DNA from 3 places in the Cellvibrio sp. 25HG11W-0 genome. Region 3 is predicted to be linked to each of the others. Evidence: predicted binding sites of a transcription regulator. Region 3 holds the regulator's gene; each other region holds the start of a gene.
The links. The regulator sigma-54, encoded in region 3, starts transcription at its own class of promoters, with help from an activator protein. The targets are predictions, from matches to a motif close to TGGCACANNNNTTGCNNT.

Region 1 (3,282 bases), 2.3 Mb from region 3:
AAGATGATGAATCTATTCACGTTGCCGTACGCGATGCATTCTCCAGCGCAGAGCGAAAAGTTAAACAACTCGTCTCTCGCCAGCGTAACCGCTAAAACTTCCAAAGGATATTTTAAGACTTTAGAATAGACTAATGCTTTATTGATACACATACACATACACATACACATACACATACACATACACATACACATACAAAAGGAGGGTGAATAAATCACCCTCAGAATGCGCCCAAGCCCCACCTAAAAAGTGGGATTTATACTTCCAGCGCAGATGAATCAGCCTCCCCTTTGTCGTTAATCGTTGCACATCCGTGTGACCCACACTGCATGCAGCATCCCGTCGAGTCACCACCTTTATCCGATTGCGACTGTGCATCTATTACTCCAAAAATCGATACTGATGCCATTGCTGCAGCCTGAATGGCATCCCCCGACAGCCTAAGCAATTCGTGGTATTGCATGGAAGTAATTGAATCGCTAGTCAGGTGTAACCAATGATACTGATGCCGAAGATAAATAGCTGTTCGGCAAAAGACTCCACTTCTTATTCAAGCGATAATCAATACCGAACGTAAAGCTTACGAAAGCGAGCATTGCCTTATATCGGTGATGATCTGCCTTGCATTTACCGTATGGAGATCGAGATAATAAAATCCTTAGACCTGTTTTAGACATACAATATAAATACCGCACTCTATTGCAAATAAACTCAAAAATAACTCACCGATTATTTTCATGTGGCAGATAGCTGGCAGGGACGAGATTCTCGAGGGTGAACATTTCCTGCATAAGTTAAGGCGAGGGCAAGGTTTTAACTGCTGTCTTCACGAATTAGTTTGCACCATCAAATAAAAAGCCCCTGCTTTTGGCTAGGGGCTTTTCGGTGACCTGAGGACTAATAAATTCAACCCTTAGCGAGAGCGTACACGCACTGCAATCAAACCCATAAAGCCTGCCAAAAACAATAACAAGGCAGAGGGTTCGGGTACTTTCGCAACAGCGCGATAGGCGTGATTATCGCTTTCAAATGCAAATTGAGTGCTTGTTAATTTAACGCTATCAAACAAGTCCGTACCAAATGCAAAGTTAATGTAACGATTTGAATTCAGGCTTACACGATTACCATTCGCATAACTTGCACCTACTATTTGTGTACCCGTATAACTTGCAACCAGGCTACCCGCTAGATAGAAGCTGATGCTGTTATAGTTGTCGATAGAGCCCCAATATAAGCCAAAGTAATCCGCATTGGTGTCCAATTTGAACATAGCTGAACCATTAGATACCGGATTAGGTACAGCTAAGTATTGAGTATTAGTACCGGCAGGTTGCGCATGCTGACTTGTAGTACCTAAAACGATTTGATAATCACCACTGCAAGTAGCATAACCACAAAGCCCACTATTAAAGTCAATTACAGTGGCACCTGCCACAGAGGTGGTGGTGAGGCCAGTGGCAGAGAGAGTAACGACGGGAACAGCCTGCACAATAGCAGCAGCCATCAGGACAGCGGCACCTAAGGCTAATCTTATAAGTTGCTTCATGTGAATCTTCCTTTTTGAGTTTGATATGTGAATGAAGTCGATGTCAGTTTTTCAACATACCCACACAAAGGCAATTAACGCGCCACTTTTAAATAGAAACCTTATTTCAAAGACTTGCAAAAATGTGACGAAAATCACAAAATGAAAATGTATGAAATTCCGACACAATGCACCGGTTAGAGCCGGACATCAGCTTTATTCAATAGAACAGAGCTATTAGCATTGAATCATAGATATAACTCTTTACTGGTCTGCTCCCCACTTAAATCTTGAATTGAATTAACGCCGTCCACCGAGTAGCGAACCAAGAATTCCACGCACTATTTGCCGCCCAAGATTACTGCCCACTGCTCGAGCGGCGCTTTTCGCCATGGCCTCAAATGCGCTTTCGCGCTTGCTACTACTTCGCTCGGCTTGCTGTTGCGCGCGCGCTTGTTCACGTGCGAATCGCTCTCGCTCTTTTTGCTGCAATTTATATTGGCGCTCCTGCTCCTTACTTAACTGCTCCTGCACCTTTTGCTGTTCTTGCTGAGTTGCAATATGCAACTGCTGTTCGACTCTTCCACGCAATACTTCATAGGCAGACTCGCGATCAATAATTTTTTCATAGAGGCTTTTGTAGGGCGAGCGCGCTACAACTTCCAGTCGCTCATTGGCTGTGATAGGCCCCATCTTTGATGCAGGCGGTACAATCAAAACTCGCTCCACCGGTGTAGGCGCACCTTTATCATCAAGCACTGAAACCAAAGCCTCACCAATACCCAGCTCGGTTATCGCCATTTCTGTAGCAAAAGCGGGGTTAGCTCTAAAGGTTTGCGCAGCCACTTTTACCGCTTGCTGATCTCTAGGCGTGAAGGCCCGCAGCGCATGCTGCACCCTATTACCAAGCTGCCCTAATACCGCATCAGGAATATCTGCTGGGCTTTGCGAGATAAAATAAATACCTACACCCTTAGAGCGAATTAAACGTACAACCTGTTCTATTTTATCAAGCAACACTTTAGGTGCATCATTAAACAGTAGATGAGCTTCATCAAAGAAGAAGACCATTTTAGGTTTTTCTACATCACCCTGCTCAGGTAGATTTTCAAATAATTCTGAAATTAGCCAGAGTAAAAATATCGAATAAAGTTTAGGTTGATTGACGAGCGTCGTGGCATCGAGAATATTAATCACCCCCGTTCCCTCTAATGTCACCTGCATAAGGTGCTGCAAATCCAATGCAGGCTCGCCAAAAAAATGGTCCGCCCCCTGCTGCTCTAACATCATTAAGCGGCGCTGTATTGCAGAGATACTTGCCTCACTTAAACCGCCATATTCATCAGCTAGATTTTTACGTTCGTCCTTCATCCAATTAAGCATGGCCTGCAAGTCTTTCAAGTCGAGCATTAACATGCCTTGATCATCGGCAATTTTAAACGCGGCGTAAAGCACACCTGTTTGGGTTTCATTGAGTTCGAAATAATTGGCTAGTAACAACGGCCCTACATCTGAAATAGTGGCGCGTACCGCGTGGCCCTGCTGCGCGAATAAATCCCAAAACACACAGGGAAAGGGGCGCTGATAATAACTTTCAATACCGATTTTTTTTATGCGCTCATCTATTTTTCCATGCGGCTTTCCCGCCTGTGTAAGGCCCGATAAGTCACCTTTAATATCCGCCATAAAAACAGGCACACCCGCTTTGGCAAAACCTTCAGCAAGTATTTGCAAAGTAACTGTTTTACCTGTACCTG
Region 2 (3,282 bases), 2.2 Mb from region 3:
GCGCCGAGCGATAAGCGCACCGCATTAATTAAGCGCGGCAGCAATTGTGGAATTAATACGCGTACTAAAATTTGCCAGGTGGACGCGCCTAAGGTTTGTGCTTTGATTAATTGCTCGGGCGGAATTTCTAAGGTGCAGCGCTGAATATCCCGTGCAATAAAAGGTGCAACACCTATAACAATAAGTGCAACCTTGGAAAGCTCGCCCAAGCCAAACACAATAAAGAGAATGGGGAGAAGCGCCATGGGCGGCACCAATGAAATTACCGTGAGGAGCGGGGCTAAGGGTGCATAAAGCGTTGGTATGGCGCCCGTGAGTAAACCTATAGTGAAGCCAATAGCGGCGGCAATTAAAATGCCTAACCCTAAGCGTGAAAGACTACTGAGTGTATCTTGCCAAAACAAATAATCGCCACTGCGTTTGCTTGGCTCCAAGGCGAGGTTGCCTATAGCTTTGCCCATTTGTTCAAAGCTGGGTAGCAGCTTGTCGGCGGCGTTGTCGGCGAGGCGTGCATCTGAGGCGATTAAATACATCACCAATAGTAAGGCAAAAGGCAAAATTCCCAGCAGTAGTCTGCCGGGTTTGGCGGGTGTTAAATTAATCAGTCGTTTCATAGTGGCGTCGCCGTGCTCTTTGAGCGAGTAAAAGGCTAATGGCTTGATGTGCTTTTTATTTTTGTCGCAGCTCTTATTTTGTAGCAGTTCTCTGTCGCCGAACTTGACGGCAGAGAGCTGCTATTTATCTAAATTGAACTGTGTTGTTAAAGCTTTTTATCGGCGGCCATTTGCATATAGCGCGTATCAAAACGTAGCTTCACATTTTTCTTGTTGCCATAGATGCCTTTGGGGCCTTCAACACCAATAAAACCAGCATCGGGCGCGCCATCGCCGAGTAGGCCGTGATCAAAGGAGAACTCGGCAACTTTTTGCATGGTATTAAGCAACTTGCCGCTGTTAACTAGCTCAAGTGCAGCAGCGGGGGTGTAAAACATTTTGGTGCTGGCCAGCTGTGATTCGAAACCCGCAAGGTCGGTGCCAGAGGCAGTCGCCATAGTGGTTTTAGCGGCGGTTGCGGCTTTGTCGCCAGCGCTCATGGTGGTCATGATTTCATACCAAGCGCCGACTAAGGCTTTACCTAAGGCGGGGTTTTTGTTGAGGGTGGCGGTGTTCACTACCATCAGATCCATAATTTCACCGGGGATTTGCGACGAGTCGAATACCTTGGTGCTTTTTGGTTGGCTGAGTATTTCACTGAGCAGTGGGTTCCAGGTCGTCACTGCGCTGACGTCTTTGGTGCCAAAAACGGCCACCATGTCGGCATCGGAGGTATTAACAACAGTCACATCAGCTTCTTTCATACCAACGGTTTCTAGCGCGCGCGCCAAAAGGTAATGAGAAACGCTCAATTCTACGAGGTTAACTTTTTGGCCCTTAATATCTTTGAGGGTTTTACCTTCACCCTTTAAGACTACACCATCGTTACCATTCGAAAAGTCACCTACGATGAGGGCGGTAGAGTCTACGCCGCCAGCAGCGGGAATCGTGAGTGCGTCCATATTGGTCATGACGCAACCGTCAAATTGCCCGGTGGTATATTGGTTAATGGATTCGATGTAATCGTTGATTTGTACGACTTCGATTTCAATGCCGTATTTTTTGGCCCATTTGTCGACGATTTTTTGCTCGGCGCCATAGCCCCAGGGCATCCAGCCTACGTAAATCGACCAGCAAACCTTAAACGGTTCGGCACTGGCAAATGCGGCGGAGAGGGATAGTGTAAGGGCGAGTAATGGCTTTATTAGGCGAGAATGGCGCAACATGGCAAACCTCCAGCGGTTTTAGATTACATCGGTGTTTAGGAATAGGGAGCACTCTGGCATTAGTGCCATTTATCTCCCGGGCTTTTATCCCGCCGTGTAACCTTGCAACCCCTAGGGGAGCGGAGGTCGAAAGCTCTCGGACCAGTCATCATCCTGTCACAGCTGTGCGGATGATCGGAACCCTAGCCTTCTATTTATATTTGTTGAATCGCTAAAAGCACCCAGAGTGCGAATCAGTTATTACTTGGTGCATAGAGCAATATGAGTACCAATTCTTCAACCTGTTGAATTAGCAGGTGTTTTGTTGTTTTTCAGGTGCCACGAAGATCTAAAATGTGTAGATTTGGTGCCTTTGCTTATAGGTATTGCTGTATTTTGGTGCGATTTTGTTTTGATGTTTTAAGCGACGAATGGTATATCCTAAGCCTATGCGTTGTTTGACGCTTAAATATTCTATGCACAATGGGAAGACGTTACTCAGGATGCGTACACATTCTAACCAATACAGGTTATCCTCTGTCTTAGTGCTAAATTAATAAGTCAGAGTAGGTTGCTTTCTTGTTGACTGGAAGATATCAAGTAAACTGTTAAGATTGAAGTCTAAGTCTATTATTAAAATAGAAATTTTGTCTGTATTCGCTAGCACCGACTTTCAGGCTTATTAGGGTCGAGCTAAGGAACATTGAGTATCATGGATAAGCATGGAATCACTATGCAAAAAACAGATTTACCAGGCAGCGATGGCAATAAGCATTCGCATTACGCTGGTGTAGCTATGTCAGAACAACTGATTATTCAGCACCTCAAGCAGTGCCGCGACATAACGCGTGGCTTTGTCAGTCATGCTTTCGCTAATTTTTGGCGTCAGTGGTGTAAGCAGATACTTGAGGTGGCCGAGGCTGCCAAGTCTAATAAAGATCAGGTTGCGCTGTTTGAAACGCAAAACCTCTTGGTTGCAGTACGGGAGGCTGCTGAGCAAGAGTTTGCTCAGCACCTGGCTAATGGCTTTGTGAAGTTTAAAAATAAAACCCTTAATACGCTTACGGGTGAGGAGCGTTTTAGCGGCGACATACTTTCGCTGGTGGAACACTCAGATCTTGAAGAAACCATTGCCATAACTTCCATTACCCATAGAGCAGATAACTTTTTTGCTGAACCCCTGTGGGGCTTACAGCAGCGATTAGCGCTATTGAATAATGGTGAGAAAATAGATGAGCCGGGGAATCCGCTCAGTCCTGTGCAGTTTTGTGAAGCGCTACGCAAGGTGCTTAGCAGTATCGAAGTTGATGTTAAAACCAAAATTGTCGGCTACAAAATTTTTGATCAGGATGTAATTGGTCAGCTAGAGAGTCTCTACGCTGATGTAAATGATTATCTTGTCCGCCAAAATCTTTTGCCGAATTTACGCTTTGTTCCGGGGAATGAAGGGGATAAGAGCAAAGGTGCGGCGCGCGCGGCGTCTG
Region 3 (3,282 bases):
TTGATTACGATCTCGTAAAAGAAGTTATGAAAGCTGCCGGCAACACCAAAGGCGGCAATAATCAGCGCATTGAAATTGTAATCCCACCAAAATCTGACGTGAAAAACTAATTGCTATGGCCAGCCTGTTTGCCCGAAACCTCGCAAAAAGCTACAAAAAACGAAAAGTGGTTATAGATGTATCTATCACCGTCAACAGCGGTAGTATCGTCGGCCTGCTCGGCCCAAACGGTGCGGGGAAAACCACCTGTTTCTACATGATCGCCGGGCTAGTACCCGCCGATATGGGCAGCGTCCATATCGATGACCAAGATATTACGCACCTGCCCATTCACGGCCGCGCGCGCGCAGGCATCGGCTATTTACCGCAAGAAGCCTCAATCTTTCGCAAGCTGACTGTCGCCGACAACATCATGGCGATTCTCGAAACCCGCAGCGACCTGAACCGCAAACAGCGTCTCGCCAAGCTCGAGTCACTGCTGGCAGAATTTCACATCACCCATATTCGCGACAGCCTCGGCATGGCGCTCTCGGGTGGTGAACGCCGCCGCGTAGAAATCGCGCGCGCACTCGCTACAGACCCCAAATTTATTTTGCTCGATGAACCCTTTGCCGGGGTCGACCCTATTTCGGTAAACGATATTAAAGAAATTGTTCGCCACCTCAAGGATCGCGGTATTGGCGTACTCATCACCGACCACAACGTGCGCGAAACCCTCGACATCTGCGAGACCGCCTACATCGTGAGCGAAGGCCGCATCATCGCCGAGGGCACACCCGAAACCGTGTTAAACAACAGCCAAGTGCGCGCAGTCTATTTGGGCGAAAATTTCAGGCTATAACATCAGCCAATCTTATATAGCGGCCAGCTGAGTGTTTTTTCGGCAACTCAGCTAAGCCCCGCATTCATTGCTAACCCCAAATTAACTGTACTTAACACCGCAAACTCCCACTTGACAATGATCAAAAAATGCACTCTAGGCATAAAGATTGCTTAGCCTTATTGCTTGCAAGCCAAACCCTGTCTAAACTCTACCTATCCGATGTTCGTTTTCATCCTGCGTTAAGGGTTTGTCGTTCTCATAATGAAGCAATCTCTCCAGCTAAAACTCGGTCAACAACTGACCATGACTCCGCAGCTGCAACAGGCCATTCGCCTGCTGCAACTCTCCACTCTAGATCTGCAACAAGAGATTCAAGAGGCGCTAGAATCTAACCCCATGCTAGAGGTCGAAGAAGGCTTCGAAGGCTCAGATAGCGGTCAAGCTACGGGCGAGCAAGACAGTGCCGATTATGACCGCAAGCAAGAAATTGCTACCGAGACAAAAAACAGCAGCGATGATGAGTTCTCCCTCAACGACAAGCTAACCGATACCTACAGCTCTACCGATGCAGGCGCAGACAGCTTTAGCGAAAGCACCCCCGACAACGATCTCTACGGCGATGGCGACGGTTTTGGCGAGGGCGACACCTTTAGCGAGAGCGCTAGCGAATGGAACGAATCCATTCCCAGTGATCTCCCTGTCGACACCAGCTGGGATGATGTATATCAATCATCCAGCTCCAGCGCCTCCAGCAACTACGATAACGACGACAATGATTTTGAAAGCCGTCGCGCCGCTACCGACTCCCTTTACGATCACTTGATGTGGCAGCTCAATCTGACCCCCATGTCAGATACGGACCGCATAGTCGCTATGGCCATTATCGATGCGGTAGAGCCGAGCGGTATGCTCTCCATTACCATTGAGGATATTTACGAAGGCCTACTGCAAGACTTTACCGACCTTGAGTTAGACGAAGTGGTCGCCGTGCAACATCGCCTCCAACAGTTTGACCCCTGTGGTGTCTGCAGCCAAAACCTCGCGGAATGCCTGCTGGTACAACTGCAGCAATATGACCCTAAAACCCCACTGCTAGAATCTGCCAAGCTGATTGCCAAGCTATACCTGCCGCTGCTAGGCAGCCGCGATTACCGCCAATTAATGCGTCGCACCAAGCTCAAAGAAGCGGATTTGAGTATTGCAGTCAGCCTTATCCAAGGCCTAAACCCCCGCCCCGGCGATATCATTGAAAGCGGCGACACGGAATATGTGGTGCCCGATGTATTTGTCGATAAGCGCGAAGGGCGCTGGGTAGTAGAACTCAACCCCGATATAGCACCGCGCCTACGCATTAACTCCGGCTATGCGTCCATGGTGAAGCGTGCCGACTCCAGCACCGACAACACATTTTTAAAAGATAACCTGCAAGAGGCCCGCTGGTTTTTGAAAAGCCTGCAAAGCCGCAATGAAACCCTGCTCAAAGTCGCCAGCTGTATTGTCGAAAAACAACGCGGCTTTCTCGATTACGGCCCCGAAGCCATGAAGCCTCTGGTATTACACGACATTGCCGAAATTGTAGAAATGCACGAATCAACCATTTCGCGCGTAACCACACAGAAATACATGCACACCCCCCAGGGCATATTTGAACTTAAATACTTTTTCTCCAGTCATGTCAGTACTGACAGCGGCGGCGAATGCTCTTCAACGGCAATCCGTGCGATCATTAAAAAACTGGTGAGCGCAGAAAACCAAAAGAAACCCCTAAGCGACAGCAAAATTACCGACTTATTAGCCGAGCAAGGCATTCAAGTAGCGCGTCGCACCATCGCCAAGTATCGCGAGTCACTCAATATTCCACCGTCAAACGAACGGAAAATACTTTAACGAAGGCAGTATATTTCAACTGTCTTAAACTGATTTTGATTGGATCAAATTTATCAAGGATGTTTGCGCGGTTGTGCTCGCACAACACTTTTGTGTCTACCTAGAGGAAGTATCTATGCAAATAAACATCAGTGGTCATCATCTGGAAGTTACCGAAGCGCTCAGAGACTACGTCACCAGCAAAATAGAGCGCCTTAGCCATCACCATGACCGCATTACCAGCACCCAGGTTATTCTCTCGGTGGATAAATTAATTCAAAAAGCAGAAGCGACCATGCATGTGAGTGGCAAAGATATATTTGCCGACGCCACCCATGAAGATCTCTATGCTGCCATAGATGCATTGGCCGACAAGCTTGATCGCCAGTTAATTAAGCACAAAGAAAAGATGCGCAGCCACCGCTAGCCGGTTGCCCAGCTGCCCTAAGCGCCACACAATCGGCATTTAGGGCGGCCCAAAAACAGTTTTGTACCAACCCCGATGGGCAACCATCCCTGCTGAGAGATGTTCACACATCGTCAATGTTATGCAAATTCAATCCATCATCAGTCCCAACCGCACTCTCTGCGGG

Region 1: AC0KUT_RS06270 (PEP-CTERM sorting domain-containing protein) is a predicted target of sigma-54. The motif match lies at 1,614-1,631, and genes of this name have one in related genera.
Region 2: AC0KUT_RS04850 (putative urea ABC transporter substrate-binding protein) is a predicted target of sigma-54. The motif match lies at 2,073-2,090, and genes of this name have one in related genera.

Annotation. Positions count from the first base shown of each region.
Region 1 covers NZ_CM174230.1:1,512,929-1,516,210, reverse strand. The annotation lists gene AC0KUT_RS06280 (HPF/RaiA family ribosome-associated protein) at 1-95, shown strand, start outside; gene AC0KUT_RS06275 (hypothetical protein) at 257-463, opposite strand; gene AC0KUT_RS06270 (PEP-CTERM sorting domain-containing protein) at 914-1,546, opposite strand; gene AC0KUT_RS06265 (helicase HerA-like domain-containing protein) at 1,826-3,282, opposite strand, start outside.
Region 2 covers NZ_CM174230.1:1,162,424-1,165,705, forward strand. The annotation lists gene AC0KUT_RS04845 (ABC transporter permease) at 1-614, opposite strand, end outside; gene AC0KUT_RS04850 (putative urea ABC transporter substrate-binding protein) at 761-1,819, opposite strand; guanidine-I (ykkC/yxkD leader) riboswitch at 1,891-2,016, opposite strand; gene AC0KUT_RS04855 (DUF1631 family protein) at 2,511-3,282, shown strand, end outside.
Region 3 covers NZ_CM174230.1:3,842,289-3,845,570, forward strand. The annotation lists gene lptA (lipopolysaccharide transport periplasmic protein LptA) at 1-110, shown strand, start outside; gene lptB (LPS export ABC transporter ATP-binding protein) at 116-841, shown strand; gene AC0KUT_RS16055 (RNA polymerase factor sigma-54) at 1,085-2,710, shown strand; gene hpf (ribosome hibernation-promoting factor, HPF/YfiA family) at 2,826-3,116, shown strand; gene ptsN (PTS IIA-like nitrogen regulatory protein PtsN) at 3,238-3,282, shown strand, end outside.